3 regions of the Latilactobacillus parasakei genome follow, and region 3 is predicted to be linked to each of the others. Evidence: riboswitches for the same ligand, from Rfam matches in the RefSeq annotation. Region 3 holds a riboswitch; each other region holds the start of a gene.
The links. A riboswitch is a leader RNA that binds a small molecule or an ion and turns the genes downstream of it on or off. The one in region 3 is predicted to bind thiamine pyrophosphate.
Positions count from the first base shown of each region.

Region 1: linked by a shared signal. The riboswitch ahead of tenA (thiaminase II) and the one ahead of thiT (energy-coupled thiamine transporter ThiT) in region 3 are both predicted to bind thiamine pyrophosphate.
Region 2: linked by a shared signal. The riboswitch ahead of thiM (hydroxyethylthiazole kinase) and the one ahead of thiT (energy-coupled thiamine transporter ThiT) in region 3 are both predicted to bind thiamine pyrophosphate.

Region 1 covers NZ_CP186861.1:177,653-183,339, reverse strand. Annotated here, with positions in the region: gene rnjA (ribonuclease J1) at 1-188, shown strand, start outside; gene ACPBEH_RS00960 (diacylglycerol/lipid kinase family protein) at 322-1,287, shown strand; gene thiW (energy coupling factor transporter S component ThiW) at 1,337-1,843, opposite strand; gene tenA (thiaminase II) at 1,833-2,519, opposite strand; TPP riboswitch at 2,619-2,708, opposite strand; gene ACPBEH_RS00945 (GNAT family N-acetyltransferase) at 2,785-3,234, opposite strand; gene ACPBEH_RS00940 (NUDIX hydrolase) at 3,336-3,836, opposite strand; gene folP (dihydropteroate synthase) at 3,833-4,918, opposite strand; gene ACPBEH_RS00930 (bifunctional folylpolyglutamate synthase/dihydrofolate synthase) at 4,908-5,687, opposite strand, start outside.
Region 2 covers NZ_CP186861.1:1,484,159-1,489,845, forward strand. Annotated here, with positions in the region: gene ACPBEH_RS07475 (DUF1002 domain-containing protein) at 1-75, shown strand, start outside; gene nagE (N-acetylglucosamine-specific PTS transporter subunit IIBC) at 135-2,153, opposite strand; TPP riboswitch at 2,378-2,483, shown strand; gene thiM (hydroxyethylthiazole kinase) at 2,555-3,364, shown strand; gene thiD (bifunctional hydroxymethylpyrimidine kinase/phosphomethylpyrimidine kinase) at 3,357-4,169, shown strand; gene thiE (thiamine phosphate synthase) at 4,162-4,836, shown strand; gene ACPBEH_RS07500 (putative hydroxymethylpyrimidine transporter CytX) at 4,826-5,687, shown strand, end outside.
Region 3 covers NZ_CP186861.1:318,739-324,425, forward strand. Annotated here, with positions in the region: gene ACPBEH_RS01585 (manganese-dependent inorganic pyrophosphatase) at 1-36, shown strand, start outside; gene ACPBEH_RS01590 (hypothetical protein) at 93-446, shown strand; gene ACPBEH_RS01595 (heavy metal translocating P-type ATPase) at 547-2,340, shown strand; gene thiT (energy-coupled thiamine transporter ThiT) at 2,378-2,980, opposite strand; TPP riboswitch at 3,029-3,127, opposite strand; gene xerS (tyrosine recombinase XerS) at 3,194-4,252, opposite strand; gene ACPBEH_RS01610 (NADP-dependent oxidoreductase) at 5,073-5,687, opposite strand, start outside.

The sequences.
Region 1 (5,687 bases), 140 kb from region 3:
CTGGTGAATTGATCAGCGAAGCTCAACGACGGGTTTTCAGAATGATCGTCAACACGTTTAATGCTAACGACAAGGTCACTGAAAGCCAAGTCCGAGAAGCAATTATTGACGGCCTTCAAGATTTCTTATTTGAAAAGACGGAACGTCATCCAATGATTTTACCAATGATCATTCAAAGTAACGAATAAAACCTTTAAGGGCGATACAAACTCACGTTTGTATCGCCCTTTTTTTAAATTCTTATCAAAAATTTAGGTAGCAAAACTTGTCATTTCCCGCTATAATATACACCGAATATCTTTTCTGAAAGGGGGTATCCGAATGGCTGATACGCCACATTTTTATATTATTTTAAATCAAGTTGCTGGTACTGGCCAAGCCCAGAAGATTTGGCCGCAGATTGAAACCGTCCTCAAGCAACGCGGCATTTCATACGAACTACAAATTTCTAGCTATCCCGGCCATACCACTCGGATTGCCTACCAATTTGCCCGCTTTAAACGAACCAATCAAGTTTTACTGATTGTCGGTGGTAATGGCACTTTAAACCAAGCGATTAATGGCGTCCAAAGCGCCGGTAAAACCGACATTCCTATTGCGTATTTACCTTGCGGTTCTGGCAATGATTTCGCTCGCGGAATTGGCTTAAATAGCGACCCACTGCAAGCTCTCGAACAGATTCTTGCAACTACCGCCCCCGTCAATATCGATTTGGGTGTCTATCACGATGCCCTCAAAGACGAGACCGGTTATTTCGTCAACAATGTCGGTATTGGTTTTGACGCTTCCGTTGTCAGTATCACCAATAACTCTAAAAGCAAACGCTTCTTAAATAAGTTTCATATCGGCTCCCTATCTTACGTCTTCTCGCTAATCCAAGCCTTCACCTCACAAGATGCCTTCCAAGTGACAGTTAAGACCAACGGCACTGTTAAAAACTTCAGCCGTGGTTTTTTAGTCACGACGACAAATCATCCTTACTTTGGCGGTGGTGTTCCAATTATGCCTTCTGCACGCGTCGATGATCAAAAGCTCGACCTCGTGGTGATTGAAAAGCTGAACGTTTTCTTCTTCTGCTACCTATTCATCATGATGCTGATGGGCAAACATACCCGCTATAAGGCGGTCCATCATTTTAGAACTGACGATCTTATCGTTCGAACCCAAACGTTAGAATTTGGCCAAGTTGATGGTGAAGAAATGGGCAGTCGCGCATTTGATATGCACTTTACCGTCACATCTCAACCCTTCTGGCTAACAACAGCCAAAACAGAACAATTCAAATAAACCGCTACAATCTAAAAAAGAGCAACGCATTTAGCGTTGCTCTTTTTTATTATTTGTAAAAATCAGCTTGAACTCGTTTAAAAATCGTTGTTTCCTTTAATTTAAACAAGAATAACCAAGCGATTAGGCTGCCCAAAATGGCACCGCCAAAAAAGCGTGGTGTGTAAACGAACCAAAATAAACCGTTAGCACTGCCGGTAAACCAAATCATAACGGGATAAGAAAGCAATGAGCCGATTAAACCCGTTCCTAGAATTTCACCCGCAATTGCCCAGCCAATATGCCCGCCATACCGGTAACCAAGGCCAGCTAATAAAGCGCCGAAGAAAGCCCCCGTTAAGGCTAAAGGTGGAATCCCCAGTAACATCATTCTTAAAACGGCCGTCACTAACGCCATTACGGTTGCATAAATTGGCCCCATCAACACTGCCGCTGTAACGTTCAGAACACTCGACATCGGTGCCATGCCTTCAATGCGAAATAACGGCGATAAAACGACATCTAGTGCAATCATCATCGAAAGGATGGTTAATCGCTTCGTTCGGCTATTGTTCATCGTATTCGTCCCCGCGCAACCATTGTTCCTTGCGATTAGCCATCTCCCAAAAATGATATTCCAATTGGCTGCTACGAACAAACGCCTGCACCATTTTAACCTGATCTTCCGCTGAGCTTGCTGCATACAAGCGGTTTAAAACAATGCCCATCATTTGAATTTCATCCTGCAATTCAGCCTTTGTATAAGTTTCAATCCAGCGTTGATAATATGGATTAGGTGAAGCAGGCCGTTGGCTTAAAGTCATTCCGATATCACCGTATAACCAAGCACAAGGGTATAAGCCAGCCGCAGCAATTGCGGGGTTATCCGCAAATAATTGCCGATACATATGAGCAATATAGTGATCAGTTGTCGGCGCAACAGGGGTCGCTTGAACCTCATCATCCGTTATTTTTAAAGCTTCAAAGAATTGTTCCCGAATAATCATTTCACCATCTTTCAAACCAGTTGCGCTTAGTGTCATCAACGCTTTTAATTCTTGATCCTGACAGCGATCGGCGACGATTTGATGTAACTTTCTGAAATGACGAAGATAATAATGATCTTGAATCAAATAATACCGAAATATCTTCTCTGGTAGCGTCCCCGCTTGCAGTTGAACGATAAACGGATGCCGTAAACTACCTTCCCAATATGGTGCGACTTTCTTACGAACGATACTTGTAAATGACATGTTGCCCCTCCTATTAATTCACTTCTGGGGCCGCTTTACAAGCACTCAAAATACCCGCCAATTAAGAATTGACGGGTACCAAAATAAGCACGTTTATAAACAAACGACACGACATTTCCCTGCGCTAGTACTAACTATATCAGGTTCAATGGGTATAATCTCAGCTCTTAGGCACCCCAGATGCGTTATTCAATTGTGGCTCTATTATAGCATGGATGTAAGCGGTTGTTCATTAGAATTATCATAGAAAACTAAAAACTATTGATTACCTATTTTTCTCCATAACGAAGTTGGTCAATAAAACACCTTGCCGTGCTACTTGTTGTTCTCGAATCACTTGATAGCCCCGACTTTCAAAGAACGGTCTGGCCGTAATCGAAGCATGTGTGACAACTCGGCATGCAACAGCTTGCTCGAGCTGATGACAGATAGCAGTCGCAACGCCTCTTCTTTGATAATCGGCATGGACAAATAACCGATCGAGATAGCCAGCTTGATCAATATCTCCAAAACCAATCAGGTTATCATTTTCAAGTGCGACAACACTGAAATGTGATTGCAGCGATTGATCCCACTGCTTTAAATCAGGCTCACCAGTGGCCCATACAGCCAACTGCGCTTTCGTATAATCGCCAGCATTCACTGTATGCACTGTCTTATAAAACAGTTCTGCCACTGCTTGACAATCCGCCTGCTGATAGCGTCTAATCTCCAATTATTTAGCCCCTCTTTAATCTTTTTCTTCTTCATGTCTTATTGTAATCGCCATTTGTTTCTCCTAGTAATAATGCTTTTAATTTTTAAAAAATATCTGGTTTATTGAAGTTTAAAATAGGGTTGAAATTCCACTGGTGCTGCATCTTGCGCAACCCATCGATTAGGGAGCTCGGCTGATGCGCTTGGCTGCTCTTTTGCAGTGATTAAATAGCGGCAATCAATGTGCATGTGGGCTGCTTGCTTTTTCACTGGATTCTCCGGAATTGTAATTAAATTAGCGTCCACCAACTGCGCTTGTTCCCCGACTAGCCCGGTTTCCTCTAGTAATTCCCGCAGAGCGGTTTGACCTGGCGTTTCAGACAGTTCAACATGCCCCGCTGGTAATAACCATTGCTGCAAGTATGGATGGCGCACCATCAACAACTGATTGTTTTTAAAAACAAGTGCACTAGCCGATAAATGATATTGATCGTTGACTCCCCGATAAAGCGGGGCTGTTTGGTGCGCCATTAATTCGTTAATCATCTGATATTTTGGCGGATCATTAAACGCTGCCGATTGCTCAGCTAGCCGCTGAATTTGCGTTAACAAATCGTTCATGAGCGGACCGCCATTAATAGATCTGCTTGCTGATAACCTTTGAATAAATTGATCATTTTATGCGTTGCCAAAACATCGTGCACGCGCAGAATACGGGCCCCCTGCTCAACCATCAATTGTTCCAATAACAGCGTCGAGGTTAAGCGTTCTGCCATCGGATAATCAAATTTGCTTTCCATAAAGCTTTTCCGAGAAATCCCCGCCATAATTGGCGCGCGGTATTTCATCGTTGGTTGAATGCTATTGAGTTTAAAGAGATCCAGTGACGCTGTATTTTTAGCGTGTGAAAACCCAACGCCAGGATCCAAAGCAATTTGTTGACGTGTTAACCCGGCCGCCTCTAGGCTCGCTAATGTTTCTTGGTAAAATTGATCAAGCGTTTCAAAAACATCATTTTGATAATGACGGCCATTATACATCGTGACCACCGCGGGCCGATGGTTGGCGACGACTTCGAGCTTAGCCGCTTTATTAAAACCATCGATATCATTCAAAATTGGTACCCCGCTTGTGACTGCCCGTTGCATAACATCCGCATTATTGGTATCAACTGCCAACACCGCGTTGGGCCATTCCTGTTGCACTGCCGCAATCACGGGCGCGATCCGTTGCCATTCTTCATCCGGCGTAATTTCTTGATAACCTGGGCGCGTTGATTTGCCCCCAACTTCAATCACCGCGGCACCATTGGCCAAATCAGCCTCAATTTTCGTCATAATCTGGCCCAGCGCTTGGCTCGGTTGCCCGTCGTAAAAAGAATCCGGTGTACAGTTAATAATCGCATAGACAACCGGGTCAACAGTTAAATCGAACTTGAAACCAGGGCCGGTCCATAAAATTTGCTTAGCGTGCCAAATTTGTGTCAATTGCACATTTGGTTGTCCAAAATATTGTGCCCATTTTCGCTGTAACACCGCTAGTTGAAAAAGACTAAATTGCCCAAACCATTGTTGATCCAACTGCTGAATTAGACAATGACTGGCTAAACAAAGTCGCTGTAATGTTTCGATTTCAGCTGCATCCCCACTAAAGCTTAACAGCGTATGATTTCCTTGATTAGGTTGTGCTTCGCTAATTTGCATGTGATCCTCCCCGATTTAAAAAGTGTTGCCGAACTGTTTTTAATAAATAAAATGACCCTACGACTAAGATGACTTGCGGTTTTGGCCCGGTTACTGATTGATTAGCCGCCTTTAAAGCTGCTTCAATTGCTGGATATTCAGGTGCTGTTTGGCCTGTTATCTGCGTGTATAGCGCCCCTAATTCAGCAACTGGTAATTGTCGGTCATCCTGATTGATGGGGGTCGTTAAAATAAATCGCGCTGGTAGTTGCGTTAAAAGCTGCAAGCATTCAGTAACCGCCTTATCTTTTAAAAAGCCAGTTACAATCGTTAAGTCGTAATCGCCGTAGCGTTCTTGGACACTCCGGACAAACTGCCGAATGCCGTCCGGATTATGGGCACCATCAATCACAACTAGCGGCTCTGTTGCCAAGCGCTCAAAGCGGCCCGGTAAACGGACCTGCCCTAAAGCGCGTTGTAAAACGGCTTCGTCTAGTGCTTGCCCTTGATCACGACAAAACTGACGATACCACGTCAATGCCGTTAGGAGGTTCTCTAATTGATAGGTCCCCGCCAAGGCCAAAGAAATCGTTAACGGTGAACGCTCGGGTAATTTAACCGTCACCGCTTGGCCCGCACTGGTTGGATGACTTGTGACTAACCAATCACGGGAAGCAATCTGCAGCGGTGCTGATTGCCGCTTACCTTCAACCTCTAAAACATGCAAAGCCGTTTTCGTTTGTCCAGGGGCCACAATAACCGGTGTTTGTGGCCGAATAATTTTAGATTT
Region 2 (5,687 bases), 1.1 Mb from region 3:
ACTGAAAGTAACCGCAACTTCATTCAAAAATTATTCGATAGTATTGGTAACTTCTTTAAAAACCTATTTGGATAATGATTAACAACACACAAAAACGCCTGACGAACTTAATTCGTCAGGCGTTTTTTGATTGTTTATTTAGTGGTTGCTTTTACGGCAACTGTATCAGCTTGGACTGATTGGCCCATATTATTGAACTTCATGTAAGCAACTGCTGGCATGTTTGTAATAATCACCATCATCGCTGTTTGCTTACCAGCTGCAACGATTTGATCAAGATCAGCGGTTGCCAATAAATCACCATGCTTGATTGTTTGGCCTTCTTCAACAGCGACTTCAAAAGGTGCGCCGTTTAATTCAACCGTATCAATCCCCATGTGGACTAAGACTTCTAAACCGTTCGTTGTTTTGATCCCGATTGCATGTTTGGTTGGGAAAATCGTCATGATTGTCCCATCAACTGGTGCTACAATCTTGCCATCAGTTGGCACGACTGCGTAGCCGTCACCTAACATCTTTTGTGCAAAAGTTGGATCATCAACATTTTCAATATCAATCAATTCACCGTTTGCAACTGCGTAAAAGACATCTGTCTCACCTGAATTGATATCACTATCAACGGGGGCTTCAACTGGTGCAGCAGCTGGTTCTGGTGCGCTGGTTGCGATTGGTGTGTTGTGGTTATAAAGTTCTTTCAAGGCATCAGCGACAAATTGGACTTCTGTCCCAATAATAATTTGAATATTGGTTTTGTCTAAGACGTTAATCCCAGCGGCACCAGCGGCCTTAATAGCCGGTTGGTTAACGTTGGCTGTATCTTCTAATTGTAGACGCAAACGTGTCGTACAGTTATCGATTACTTTGATATTGTCTTTACCACCAATTGCAGCGTAGATCCGTTTTGCTTGGACCATGAACTTGTCATCAGCAGCATCTGTTTCGACACCGGCAGTATCTTCATCAACAGCATCATCTGCTTCGCGACCCGGTGTCATCAAGTTGAATTTCTTGATGGCAAAGTTGAAACCGAAGTAGTAAATAGCTGCCATGACTAAGCCTTCAACCAATAACATCAATGGTTGGTTGGCGACTGGATTTTTCAAACTTAAAACATAATCGACTAAACCAGCACTAAATGCAAAGCCGGCTGTCCAGTGGAAGAAAGCAGCAACGGCTAATGAAATCCCTGTGAATACTGCATGTAGAACGTAGAGTGGCCATGCCACAAACATAAATGAGAATTCAAGTGGTTCTGTGACCCCTGTAAAGAATGACGCAAAGCCAGCAGCTAACATCAATGAAGCTGTTGCTTTACGACGTTCTGGGCGAGCGTTCTTGTAAATTGCGTAGGCACCAGCAGGTAACCCAAACATCATGACTGGGAAGAAACCAGCTTGGTACATCCCTGTTTTACCAATCACGGCTGTTCCGGCAGCAAGTGATTTCGCACCGCCCAAGAAATTACCGATATCGTTAATGTTAGCAACATCAAACCAGAACACTGAGTTCAAGGCGTGATGTAATCCGGTTGGAATCAATAAACGGTTGAAGAAACCGTATAGACCGGCACCAACCCAGCCTAGTTTTGAAATTGCTTCACCAAATGATACTAAAACAGTAAAGACAGCTGGCCAAACAAAGTACAAGATTGCTGAAACAACCATCATTGCTGTTGCGGCCATAATTGGCACCAATCGTTTACCACTAAAGAAGGAAAGCGCCATTGGCAACTTCACATTGTGGAAACGATTGTACATTGCAGCTGCAATTAAACCGGCGATAATCCCGATTAAAACATTACCTTCGATTTTACCAAAGGCTGGGTTCACCTTAGCGATATCTGATAAACCTTGCATCGCTTGAATTGAGGCAGGTGCTAAAATTGTCTTAGGGACTAAGAAAGCGACTAAACCAGCAAGTGCGGCTGCCCCATCCTGATCCTTAGACATTCCTAGGGCTAGACCAACGGCAAATAATAATGGCAAGTTGTTTAAAATTGCGCCGCCACCAGCTGCTAGGAAAATTGTAAAGACGTTTGCATTTGAATCGCCATTGCCAACCCAGTTAGCAATCCCCATCAAAATTGCAGCTGCTGGTAATACAGCAACAGGCAACATTAATGAACGACCCATTCGTTGTAAGTAATTCTTCATAAGGTGTTCTCCATTCATTTATTTCGTTAACAATATTAAATCATTAATGCAAACGATAAGCAAGCGCTTAATAGTTGGTATAGACCTTTAAGAGTAAGGGATAAAGCGGTTTCTTAACCCAAAAATATTTTGGTCTATACCGTATAACGACATTAATTATTACCTTAAAATTAAAACGGTTGCAAAAATAATGATTTGCCGTATACTGAAGGTACAATTTAATCGCTTTGCACTAGGGGTGTTCTTAGAAGAACTGAGATAGGTTTGTACAACCTGATCCCTTTGAACCTGTAAGTTCAGACTTGCGTAGGAAAGTGCCTTTCTCTATTAAACCAACACCACTTTTCTATGCATTCGTGCATCCAAAAGTGGTTTTTTTGATTTTAAGGGAGGTTATTTGCATGTCAAAGACACTGTTAGATCAGATAAAACAAGCTAATCCGATTATCACCAACGTCGCAAACGGCGTCACGGTCGATCAAGTCGCCAATGTTCAAAATATAATTGGTGCATCCCCGATTATGTCTAGTGATCCTGAAGAGGCTCCAGAAATGGTCGCTATTGCGCAGGCACTCAGCATCAATATTGGGACACTATCCGCTGGACCCATTCACCAAATGAAGACTTTAATGGCTGAAGCTTATCGGCAAGCTAAACCCGTCGTCATCGATCCGGTCGCAGTTGGTTCAATTCATTATCGTCAGAAAATTATCAATGAACTCTTGGCACTGGGGACACCCAAAATTATCCGCGGAAATGCGGGTGAGATTGCTTATCTAGCTGGTTTAGACTGGCAGGCGAATGGTATTGATGCCGGTACCGGCGAGATTGATCTCGTAAAAGTTGCTCGAACAGCGGCCAAAAAACAGCAAACAACCATTTTACTTTCAGGTCCAACCGATATCATCACTGATGGTCATCACACGACTAAAGTTGCCAATGGCACGCCACTTTTCCAAGTCCACGTTGGCTCTGGCGATATGCTAACTGGTCTTTGCGCCGCGTTTGTCGCCGTTAGCCCTGACAATCCTTACCAAGCGGCCATCGACGCAGCAACGACCTTTGCCGTTGCCGGACAATTAGTCGCCGAATCAATGCCAACGCCTTTACCTGGTTCTTTTTATCCGCAATTATTAGACCGTTTATTTAACATTACAGCAACTGAGATTCAAAACCATGCACAAGTCACGGAGGTCTTAACTCATGAATAATTTCCCACAAGCATTAACAATCGCTGGTTCAGATAGTGGTGGCGGCGCCGGTATGCAAGCCGACATTAAAACCATCCAAGAACGCCACGTCTTTGCCACCAACGTGGTCGTCGCAATTACGGCCCAAAATACAATTGGCGTTCAAGATAGTTTCCCGCTACCGCTCGAACTAGTCACCAAACAGTTTGAATCGCTCGCAGCCGATTTTAAGATCCGAGCCTGTAAAACGGGCATGCTCGCCGATGCTGAACACGTCGCCGTCGTTGCCCAAAACCTCCGGCGCTTCGACTTTGGCCCCTTAACACTCGATCCGGTTATGATTGCAAAAGGCGGTGCTTCTCTACTAGCAGATTCCGCCATTGACACCCTACGATCAGAACTCTTACCTTTAGCAACTGTCTTAACGCCTAACCTACCAGAAGCAGAGGTGTTAACCGGTCAAAAAATTCAAACAACTGCCGATTTTAAAATCGCCGCAACGCAACTGCAAAAAATGGGTGCTAAAAATATCATCATTAAAGGTGGCCATCTCGATAATAGTGACCAAGCCTGTGATTACGTTCTCTACGCTGATGGCAGTGATGACTGGTTAAATACACCACGAATTGCTACCGTTCGCACCCACGGCACTGGTGACACCTTCTCGGCTTGTCTAACCGCCGAGCTAGCTAAAAAAGTCCCACTCAAAAAAGCCATTCAGATTAGTAAAGCCTTCATTCAAGCGGCCATTGCCAATCCAATTGCGGTCGGCCACGGTCACGGCCCCACAAATCATTGGGCTTATCAGGAGGTTGAACATGACTAATATTGCCCAGGAAATACTCCAAACTTATTTAGTAGCTGGTACACAAGATACCGGTCGAGAAAACTTTTTACCTATACTTGAGCAGGCTTTACAAGCCGGAATTACTTGCTTTCAATTCAGAGATAAGGGCCCAAATAGCTTACCAACTGACGCAATGCGGTACGACTACGCCCAAAAGGCGCAAGCACTTTGTCACACTTATCACGTACCTTTTATTATCGATGATCGCTTAGAATTAGCTTTAGATTTACAAGCAGACGGACTCCACGTTGGGCAATCCGATCAACCATGGCCTAAAATTGAAGTCGCCAAACAACATGGCCTAATTACCGGATTATCCTGTCATACTGCTCAAGAAATTCTGAGCAGTCATCAACAAGCAACGCTTGATTATATTGGTGTAGGCCCCATCTTCCCAACAAACTCTAAGGAAGACGCCAAAACACCACTCGGTTTAGCACAACTAAAAACATTCACGCAACTCAGCCAGTTACCGGTTGTTGCAATTGGGGGCATTAGTTTAAAAAACTGCCAACAAGTTGCTGGGACCGGTGTTGCGGGGGCAGCCGTGATTTCCGCTATTACACAGGCTAAAAATATTCCCCAAGCAATCCAACTATTAAACCAACCTTGGCAGAGCTCAGAAGGGAATAATCATGAAAGTTAATCATAATCAATTCCTACTCTGGTTTGGCGCGGCTATTTCAATTGCGGAAATCATCACTGGGACACTCATTGCGCCCCTTGGTCTCGTCAAAGGCAGTCTAGCCATTATCATTGGTCACCTGATTGGTGCCTTTTTATTGCTATTACCGGCTAGTTTTCTCGGTGGCACGCGTCATCAAAACGCGATTGAGTTGACAGCCCCAATTTACGGTAAAATCGGTTTTATCCTCTTTGCGATTTTAAACGTCATTCAATTAGTTGGTTGGACGGGGATTATGATTGCCAATGCCGCCCAAGCGATGCAGCAACTCAAGCTGACCCACCTCAGTTATCTGATAAATGCCATCATTGTGGCTGGCTTAATTATTTTTTGGTTGGCAATTAAAACGCAGTTCTTTTTCAAGCTGAATAATACCATCGTATTGCTCTTAGTGATTGCTTGTCTGGGCCTTTTTTGGCAACTCAGTCAATTTACTGGTCACGCCACTCATCTGAGCGCCAATCCGCTGAGCTTCGGGACTGCCATCGAGCTCAGCATTGCGATGGCCCTTTCTTGGCTACCGTTAATTGCCGATTATACCAAGGACTCAAAAAAGCCACTAGCACTCTCTTTATGGAGTACTAGCGGCTACTTTCTTGGTAGTCTAATGATGTTTTTCTTAGGCTTTTTAACCGTTATTACGACTGGCTATACTGATTTTAATCAGTTTCTAGCAACTAGTCGCTTCGGTTTTTTAATTTTATTTATCATCATCTTCTCGACTATTACGACGACCTTTTTGGATGCCTATTCTGCTGGCGTTAATCTCAAAAACCTGTTCCCTAAAATCCGTTATCCAGAAAATGGCTTAG
Region 3 (5,687 bases):
AAACAAGTTGTCCCACAATTAACAGCAGCATTTTAATAGCAATTAAGAAGATAAAGTCCTGCGGGGCTTTATTTTTTTGTTAGGAGCAACAGATGACTGAGGAAGTAACAAAGGCAATTCAAGTAATTGAAGCGACAATTCGAAATTGTCAAAAGAGCCAGCTAAAATTTGGAGAAGGGTCCGCCCAATTTACTTTATTAAAAAATAGAATTCACGCATTGGAAGTTGGTCGTGATTTATTGAATGGGCGCACAGATATAACTGCTGAAGCATTGGTCAGGGCACAGGCACCGATTGAGTCAATCATCCATAAAACCGAAAAAGCGTTGGCTAACCAAAAAAAGACATCGCCTGCAATTAAGCGGATGACAACATTAATAGCAGCAATGACATCCATTCGGACAGCTATTATGGCACAACTTTCTGTAAATGAGACCCATCAATAATATGATGGGTTTTTTTGTGTCTTTTTTACAGATGATAATGATTCTAATCTAACATCAAACGTGTTATAATGTAAGAGAATTCACAAGGAGGCCGATAATGATGAAACATACGTTGAAGTTAGTACTCACAATTGTGGTTGGGATTACCGCATTAGTATTAGCCTTTTTATGCCAACAACCACTGTGGGCCCAAGTATTAGTCAGTCTAGCTGGTGGCTTAGTTGCGTTATCGATGTTGATTGAGATGATTCGTACTTTAAAATCTGGTCGATATGGTGTTGATTTACTGGCTATTACCGCCATCATTGCAACACTCGCTGTTGGTGAATATTGGGCTGCCTTGATGGTCCTCGTGATGTTAACGGGTGGGGATTCATTAGAAGATTATGCCGCGCATAAAGCAGGGCGGGAATTAAAATCGTTATTGGACAACTCGCCACAGGTCGCTCATTTAATGCGTGGTGACGGACTTGTTGATGTTGCTGTCGACGAACTCCAAGTCAATGATCAAGTTGTTGTGAAGCCAGGAGAACTGGTTCCGGTTGACGGTCATATCATTGAGGGGTCATCGCTGTTTGATGAATCGTCTCTAACCGGTGAATCACGCCCAGTTGAAAGGACAATCAATGAGCCGATTATGTCAGGATCAGTAAACGGTGAGACATCAATCACAATGGTGGTCGATCAATTGGCTATTAACAGTCAGTATCAAGCAATTGTTAAACTGGTTGAAAGCTCAGCAGCGCAACCCGCTCATTTTGTGCGTTTAGCGGATCGCTATGCCGTGCCGTTTACATTAGTGGCGTATTTGATTGCGGGTGTAGCGTGGTGGCTTTCAAAAGACCCTGTGCGCTTTGCCGAGGTCTTGGTGGTCGCGTCGCCATGCCCGTTGATTCTCGCGGCACCGATTGCGCTTATCTCAGGTATGAGTCGTGCCAGCCGGAATGGGATTATCGTCAAAACGGGGACGACGATTGAAAAATTGGCGCTGGCCAAATCGGCTGCTTTTGATAAGACCGGCACGATTACGAATGGCCAATTAACCGTGGATCAAGTCGTACCGGAGATTGATATTAAACCATCGGAGTTATGTCGTTTAGCAGCCAGTGCTGAGCAGGCTTCGGCGCATATTCTGGCGCGTTCTTTACTACAAGTCGTCCCAGCAGCGCGATTATTAGAGATTACTAGTTTAAAAGAAATGACGGGTGCTGGTGTAACCGCCCAATTAGCATCTGGACAGACGGTTCAAGTCGGCAAATTTGAATTTGTGGCGCCTAACCAAGCTAAACAACCCCAGACACAGACAACTGTCTACATTGGCATTGACGGGCGTTATGCGGGCTATATCACGTTTATCGACCATCTTCGCCAGGAAGCACCTCAAACGATGTCAACGCTTCATCAGCTCGGTTTACAGCGCTTAATGATGCTCACAGGTGATCAGGCGACAACCGCTAAAGAGATTGCGGCTCAAGTCGGCATTGATGAAGTTCACGCTGGGTGTTTGCCTGCCGATAAAATTCGACTCATCAATAATGTTGCGCCGGAGCAGCGGCCGATAATCATGGTTGGCGACGGTGTTAACGATGCACCATCCTTGGCGAGTGCCGATGTCGGAATTGCGATGGGTGCTCACGGTGCCACAGCAGCGAGTGAATCAGCAGATGTTGTCATCTTAAAGGATGATTTGAGTCGGGTTAGTCGCGCCATCACGATTGCACGAGACACAATGCGGGTTGCGCGCCAGTCCGTTTTGATTGGGATCTTCATCTGTATCGGATTGATGTTGATTGCTAGTACCGGTGTCGTACCAGCTTTAATTGGTGCTTTATTCCAAGAAGTTGTCGACACAGTTTCGATTTTATACGCATTACGTGCTAGAAATGACCATTAAAAAAAGAGGCCGCTAAGGGCCTCTTTTTTGTTGTTAATTATTTTTCAGATTGGACTTTTAAAAACATATCTTTTGGGAGATATAATTTCGGAATCATCGCCAATAAAATCCCAAAGACGATACCATTTAAGATGAAGCCGGCAACGAAACTGCCGCCATTTACGGTTAACGAATAGAGCCAAGCATTCATTCCTTTAGGTGCGTATGAGCCCCAGTAGATGGCCCCAGCTAAGAAGTGGCAGAAGTATTTGGCGAAAGTACCAATGAAAGCTGCGGACCAAAGGAGCGCAATCGTTTTTACTTTGGTATTTTGTTGGATACTTGCTTGAACTGGTTTTTGTAAAACGCCAGCTAGGCCAACGACCATGAAGGCAATCGTAAATTCTAGTAATCCTTGCCAAACGTTGAGAACACTCCCGTTACCAAGTCCGCGTAAGACGAGGTCTAAAAGGCCCCAGATTAAACCCGAAACCATCCCAGCAGCGACGCCGCGACGGAGACTATAGATAATAATAGGGATAATCCCAAAGGAAACTTCAATCGCTGAAGGTCCTACTGTATGAGGAATATACTCGAGTGCCATCGCAAACGCTGCGATAATGGCCCCTTCAATTTGAATCAATAACCGTTGATGTTGCATAAAAATAACCCCTTTTCTTGGTTAACCAACACAAAAAAGGAGTTAAAGTCTCAACTCCATCACAATTCCTACGCTTGTCTTAACAAACAGGTTCGAAGGGTCTGATCATTTAATCACTCTCAGCCAATGGCTCCCCTTTGTGATGGTTAATATTTAAATTTTAAGAACGTTTTCAGTATACCGGATACAACAAAGATGTCAAGCAATCAAGCTTCATTCGAGCTTATCCATCGCCGAGCGCTGTTCGTCATCAACTACGTGCGTATACAAATGGGTGGCTTGCGTGGTTGTTTGGCCCAATTGGGTCGCCACAATCGTTTCGCTGTGGGTCGCTGACATCAGATCGGTTGCGAGTGTATGACGGAATTTATGCGGCGTTAGGCGAACGCCAAAAGCTTCAGAGTACTTAGCTACCAGTTTTTCAATGGCATAGTTACTGATTCGCTTCGCTTGGCCGCGATACTTTGTGACAAATAAGGCCCGTTCGTTAGTGGTAGAATAGCGCTGTTGTCGGATTTGAACGTAATCTTGCAGATAAGGTAAGCCCCAAGGTGCGATGGGCACGGTATCTTGTTGACCACCCTTACGGATAACCGTAATTGTTAGTTGTTCGAGGTTCAAATCAGAAACGTTAGCTTGGGCGAGTTCGGAAAGACGAATGCCGGTAGTAAGTGCCAATACGCAAATCGCAATATCCCGTTCGCAATTTTGCGTATAAGAAGCGAGTTGGCGATTAGAGAGCGCACTGGGATAGTCGACTTGCATAAAGGTAATGAAGTCATGTTTTTTATCGCCGGTGAGCAACTTTTGACCGATATGGCGTGAACGAGTGGCCATTGTCTCGGAAGATTTCAGTAGTTTGACTTTTTTCATGACGTTACGGTAAAAATAAGGCTCACCATCGGCTTGTTCTGCTTCAATTGTCAGGAAGTACCAGAGCGCATTCAAAGCGTTGATAGAGCGATTGACCGCCTGGAAGGAGAGTTTATGATTATTTGCTTTTCGTTTATTCATTAAAAAGATCTTATAGAGTTCGATATCTTCTAATTTCATCTTATCAAGCGCGACAAGGGGGATATCCTTAGTCGTTTGAACAGCAACGATTTGTTCGTCAATTAACCAGGAGAAGAAGCGGATGTATTCTTGGAGATATTGATAGAGCGTTGCAGAGGAGTATGCATTGGCTTGCCGATTAATATAAAATTTACGGACGTAATCGGGAAGATCCGCCAAGCGTTGTTCACATAGTTCGAGATAACGTTGTTGGTCCATGATTGAAACCACCTTAATAGAGAATTATAGTTATTTTAACAAAAAAGCGGCGAGAACACTACAAGTGTTGTTAAAATTATGGTTTTAACAACACTTGTTTGACGAATTTTGACCACTAACCCGAGAAGTCAGTTTTTAGGCCATTTGTAGCAGCCATTTAAAAACGAATAAAATGCCTGTTTAACGGTCCTTTATCCTATTAAAACGTTGATATAACAGCGTTTATAGCATGCTTAGGCCGATTTGAGCATCAAATTAGCGTTTTATTGAACTCGGATTATGGTTAATGATTAGCAATTTGAGCCTTAAAATTACGGATTTTACAGCTGTATAAATCAATCTTGAGTTATTTAATGAATTTCATGTGGTTTTTGATCATTAATGATTAGGAAATGGTTTTAATCTGCGGTCAGATCAGTCATTTAGCATTGAGATTTGTTAATCGTAGTTGAGTTTTTTAAACGGTTGATGTTTTAGTTAAAGCATTTTAAAACGTTGCTAAAAGAATTTGCTAAATTAAGGACTTAAATACAGCTTAATAAGTCAAAATCAGCCACTCTTTTAAAATAAACGTATACTTCCTATAATATATATTATGTAAACTAGAATATCTTTTTTTATTTAATAGGTCCCCCACACCGTCTTTAATTACCGTAATCGATTATTTTTATGTTGAAAACTAGATTAAATTTAATTGAACTGTTTGGTTATTTGAACTAGCTAAAAATGGCACCAAACAGTACTTTAGAATTTATCACAGGCCATTTAAAAAAGCCCAGATACTGGTTAAATACCAATAACTGGGCTTTTTAGATTTACTTTAGTCAGTTAGTCGAATTACAACTTTACCGGCTAATTTACCATTAGCAACCAATTCCAGTGCATCTTGAACGTGATCAAGATCAAAATCGTGTGGATCGATAGCTGGTGTAATGTGATGTTTTTCAACTAATTCAGTGACTTTTTTAAGTTGCTGGCCATCCGAACGCACAAAGATGAAGCGGTAGTCAACTTGTGCTTTAGCAGCGAGTTTATCCCATTTCTTACCGACTAAACCAAACAAGAGCCGTTTCCAAGCAGGTAATTGGTGCGTGATTGCAAAGTGTTTGTTAGGGCCTGCCACCAAACTTAATAAGCGACCACCCGGTTTCATAATTGAAAGTTCACGTTCGATATCTTGAGCCCCACGAGTATCGATAACGTAATCGACATCATTTAATACTTCCCAATAATCGGTTGTCCGGTAATCAAGGTATTGATCAGCGCCTAATTCTAGAATATGCTCACGTGCTGCAGCGTTCCCTGAGACAATGACTGTTAAGCCTAAAGATTTAGCGACTGGCACGGCTAATTGGCCAAAACTGCCAGAACCACCAGGAATGAAAATCGTCTTCCCTGCTTCAACAGCTAATTCTTCCGTGAGACCTTGATAAGC